Regions from separate parts of the Arthrobacter sp. Y3221159 genome, predicted to be linked through region 1. Evidence: predicted binding sites of a transcription regulator. Region 1 holds the regulator's gene; the other holds the start of a gene.

The links. The regulator LexA, encoded in region 1, represses DNA repair genes until DNA is damaged. The targets are predictions, from matches to a motif close to TCGAACANNTGTTCGA.
Region 2: the regulator LexA is predicted to act here: its motif matches at 1,274-1,289, upstream of AC5RT3_RS12615 (LexA family protein).

Annotation. Positions count from the first base shown of each region.
Region 1 is NZ_JBNHFC010000007.1:42,852-45,048, forward strand. It holds gene AC5RT3_RS08885 (LysM peptidoglycan-binding domain-containing protein) at 1-156, opposite strand, end outside; gene lexA (transcriptional repressor LexA) at 594-1,328, shown strand; gene AC5RT3_RS08895 (ATP-dependent DNA helicase) at 1,401-2,197, opposite strand, start outside.
Region 2 is NZ_JBNHFC010000011.1:22,263-24,459, reverse strand. It holds gene AC5RT3_RS12620 (Y-family DNA polymerase) at 1-804, opposite strand, end outside; gene AC5RT3_RS12615 (LexA family protein) at 829-1,260, opposite strand; gene AC5RT3_RS12610 (HAD family hydrolase) at 1,377-2,195, shown strand.

The sequences.
Region 1 (2,197 bases):
AAGCGGGATACCGATCAGGACGATCTTTCCCCGCCGGGTCAGACGAAGGGGAGGCAGGGGCGCCGGGCCGCCCGGGGTTCCGGGCGTGGCGTGCTGCAAAGCCTGCCGGGCAGAGGCCTGCGGAGCGTTTGCCTGCGAAGCGGATATAGCTGACATGTCTGAGCCCTCCTGGACCATCCTGTGCTGCCGGGGAAAAATCGTGCTGTGGTGCCTGTAGTGCCGGTACTGCCGTTAGTGCCTCTAATGCCTTGGTGCGTTCTCCGCCTGGGGGCGGGGACTGGTGACTTCCTGCTTTACGAGGTCCAGCCTGCCCGGCACCACTGACATTCCGGCCTTCGCATTCGAACGGTTTTCGAATACCGTGCACTTGACTAGAACACATATTCGAACTTTTGCCTCTCCAGTTTTAGCACCTATCAACGAATAATGTCGAGACTCGCTAGAACAAATGTTTGAAAAAGCAAAGTGGCTGGCCTAGCTTTGAAACAGGAAACAACCACCCTTGAAGCTGATCAGCAGGGTCTGACAAAAGGGCAAGTCACCCAGTCCGGAGCCTTGGAAAGCCCGGTGGCAACCGAAAGGCATTGGCGAATATGGCAGCAGCAGCCACCGGGGGCAGGGCAGCCTCGCAGCCGAAAAGGGCCGCGAAGGGGCTCACGCCGCGGCAGAAGAAAATTCTGGAAACCATCCAGCGCTCGGTCAACGAGAACGGCTACCCGCCCTCGATGCGCGAAATTGGCGACACTGTGGGTCTGGCCAGCCTGTCCAGCGTCACCCACCAGCTCTCACAACTGGAGAAGCTGGGCTACCTCCGGCGGGATCCGAAGCGGCCCCGGGCCATGGAGGTACTCACGCCTCTCACACTGGATGGCGGACCCGCAAAGACCGGCGGTCCTTCGGTTTCGCTGCCCCAGGACGCGGGTGCCACAGTAACGGAGCTGCCCACCGCAGTGGACACCGCCATGGTGCCACTGGTCGGCCGGATCGCCGCCGGCGGTCCCATCCTGGCCGACCAACTGGTGGAGGACGTCATGCCGCTCCCCCGCCAGCTGGTGGGACAGGGCGAGCTGTTCATGCTTCGGGTGGCGGGCGATTCCATGGTGGACGCCGCCATCTGCGACGGTGACTGGGTGGTGGTGCGGCGCCAGGCGGATGCCGCCAACGGCGATATCGTGGCGGCGCTCCTGGACGATGAGGCCACGGTCAAGACCTTCCGCCAGCGTGACGGCCATACCTGGCTGCTCCCGCAGAACACCCAGTACGAACCGATTCTTGGCGACCACGCCACCATCATGGGCAAAGTGGTCTCGGTCCTGCGCTCGCTCTAGGGAGAGCAGGACCAACAACTTTATAGTTCGAAAAAGACGGCACCTTCCCCTTTCACGGGAGGGTGCCGTCTGTCAGTGGGCCTCCGCGGCCAGCCGCTCAAGGGCTGCTACCGCTGTCTTCCGGTCCGTCGTGGCCCAGAACGGGGGCAGAGCCCCCCGCAGGAACCCGGCGTAGCGCTCGGTGGCAAGGCGTGAATCCAGCACCGCCACCACTCCCTTGTCGCCGGTGGACCGGATCAGGCGGCCTGCCCCCTGGGCCAGCCGGATGGCGGCATGGGTGGCGGACACCGACATGAACCCGTTGCCGCCCGCCTGCGCCACCGCACGGGACCGCGCCGTCATGAGCGGATCGTCGGGCCGCGGGAACGGAATGCGGTCGATGACCACCAGCCGGCACGATCCGCCGGGGACGTCTACTCCCTGCCACAGGGACATGGTTCCGAACAGGCAGGTGTCCGGTTCGTCGGCGAATTGCTTGACCAGGGCCGTCATGGTGGAATCGCCCTGGCAAAGGACTGTCACACCGAGCTTGGGGCGAAGCGCCTCGGCTGCTTCCTCGGCGGCGCGCCGTGAGGAGAACAGGCAGAGCGCCCCGCCGCCGGATGCGCGGATGAGCGCCTCCAATTCGGCCAGCGATTCCGGCGATGCGCCCCGGCCCGGTTTGGGCAGGTGGCCGGCAACGTACAGTATGCCCTGCTTCGGGTAGTCGAAGGGCGAGCCCACGTCCACGCCGGTCCAGCTGGGGGCGCCGTCTCCCACCAGGCCGAGACCCCCGGCGGCGGGCTCGAACGCTGATCCGATGGCCAGGGTGGCGGATGTCAGGATCACGGTGTGATCGGCAAAGAGGCCCTCCCGCAGCCGGCCTGCCA
Region 2 (2,197 bases), on a different contig from region 1:
GGTGACCGGCGTGGAGAAGGAGCGGGAAAAGATGAGCTGGTCCCGGCCAAGGCGCTCCTCCTCCATGGGAATGCACGGGATGCCACGCAGCTCCAGCACCGTTCGCATCAGCACCACCGAGAACTTGTCGCGGATGACTACAGGGTCCGCGCGGACCAGGTCCAGCACCGTGAAGATGCCCAGGACATTCAGGCGCCTGGTCAGCCGGGCCGCGATGCCCCACACCTCGTCCACGGGGAGCCGGCCCAGCAGGGCCTCCCGAACCGGTGCCGGTACGGCCTCCCAGTGGCAGACCCCGCCGAAGGAGGCGTTGTTCTTCGCCCACTTGTTGCACAGCTTGGCCAGCGTCTTGGTGGGCGCTATCCCCACGCAGACCGGGACACCCACGTTCCGCCGGACCGCGGCCTTCATGTCCCGGCCGAGTGCCAGCAGCTCTTCGGGCCGGCCCTTCACGCCCAGGAAGGCCTCGTCGATGCTGTAAACCTCCAGCCACGCCGAATGCCTGCCGAGAAGCTCCATCACCCGGGCGCTGATATCGCCGTACAGCTCATAGTTGCTGGACTTCGCCACCAGGCCCCACTCCTTTGCCCGGGGCGCGAGCTTGAACCAGGGATCGCCGGTCTTGATTCCCAGCGCCTTCGCCTCCGCGGAGCGGGTTACCGCGCAGCCGTCGTTGTTTGACAGCACGATCAGCGGACGTCCTTCAAGCGAGGGATCGAATGCGCGCTCGGCCGAGGCGTAAAAGCAGTTCACGTCCACGTGGGCGATCTGCGGCATCTGCCGCATCAGGACCGGTTTGGGCATGGCCCTCCTTCCACAATCGGCAGGTCAAACATGGTGCAGGCACCTGGTGGCCACGCCCCACACGGTCAGCTCGGATAACGCGGGGACCCGGATGTCCGGGTACTTCGGGTTCTCCGCCTGCAGCACCACCCCCGTGGACGTGATGCGCAGCCGCTTGACCGTCAGCTCTCCATCCAGCACGGCGACCACCACCGAACCGTCCTTGGGCTCAAGGGCCCGGTTGACGATTAGTTCGTCGCCGTCGCTGATGCCGGCGCCCTCCATCGAGTCCCCGGTCACGCGCACCACGAACGTGCTGGTGATGTCCTTGATCAGGTGCGCGTTCAGGTCGATCCGGCCATCGAAGTAGTCCTGCGCGGGCGACGGGAAGCCGGCCGCAACGGCGACAGGAGAGATCAGGACCGACAGGTACGAGGCGCCCGCATCTATCACGCGGGGACCAACTATAACGCCCACAACACACCCTTATTCGAAAATATGTTCGATTAGTTCAGTGTAGCGCCGCGGGCTGACAAGCGGACCTCCCGGCTGCCGGAATCATCCCGCTGGCCGCCGCCACGTAGACTTGCAGGATGCGGTTGGTGGCAAGCGATATTGACGGAACGATCCTCGGGCACGACGGAAAAATCAGCGACCGCACCGTCCGCGCCTTCCACGCCTGCCGGGACGCCGGCGTCGAACTCGTCTTCGTGACCGGACGGCCGCCCCGCTGGCTGCATCCGCTCCAGGACCAGCTGGGCCATACCGGGACGGTCATCTGCTCCAACGGGGCGGTGGTCTGGGACCTCGAAACGGACAAGCTGGTTTCGGCCCGCACGCTTAGCATCGCCGCGGTGCTGGAAATCCGCCGCATCATCAAGGACCTCCGCCCGGCTGCACTGTTCGCCGCGGAAACGCTCACCGGCTTCCACCTCGAGCCCGGGTTCATCGAAAACGAGTCAAGCGAACTCCTGTCGCAGTTCCCCCCGGCGCCGCTGCGGGAAACCCTGGTTGACGATGACAGCGTGGTGAAGTTCCTCGCCATCGTCCGGGACGGCACTCCGGACGAGTTCCTCGCCGAGGTGCGCCCCGCCGTCGAACACCTCGCCGCCGCCACCCACTCCTCGCCGGGCGTGCCCATGCTGGAACTGTCCCTGCCCGGCGTGAACAAGGCCGTCACCCTGGCCGAGTACGCACGGGCGCTGGGCATTGACGCCTCCGACGTGGTGGCCTTCGGTGACATGCCCAACGACATCGAGATGCTCCGCTGGGCGGGCCACGGCTATGCCATGGCCAGCGGCCACCCAGAGGCGATCGCCGCGGCAGGGCAGCGGGCACCGCATTTTGATGACGACGGCGTGGCCCAGGTTTTGGAGGTGCGGCTTGCTTCGCTGGGTGCGCCGCGTTCGTGATT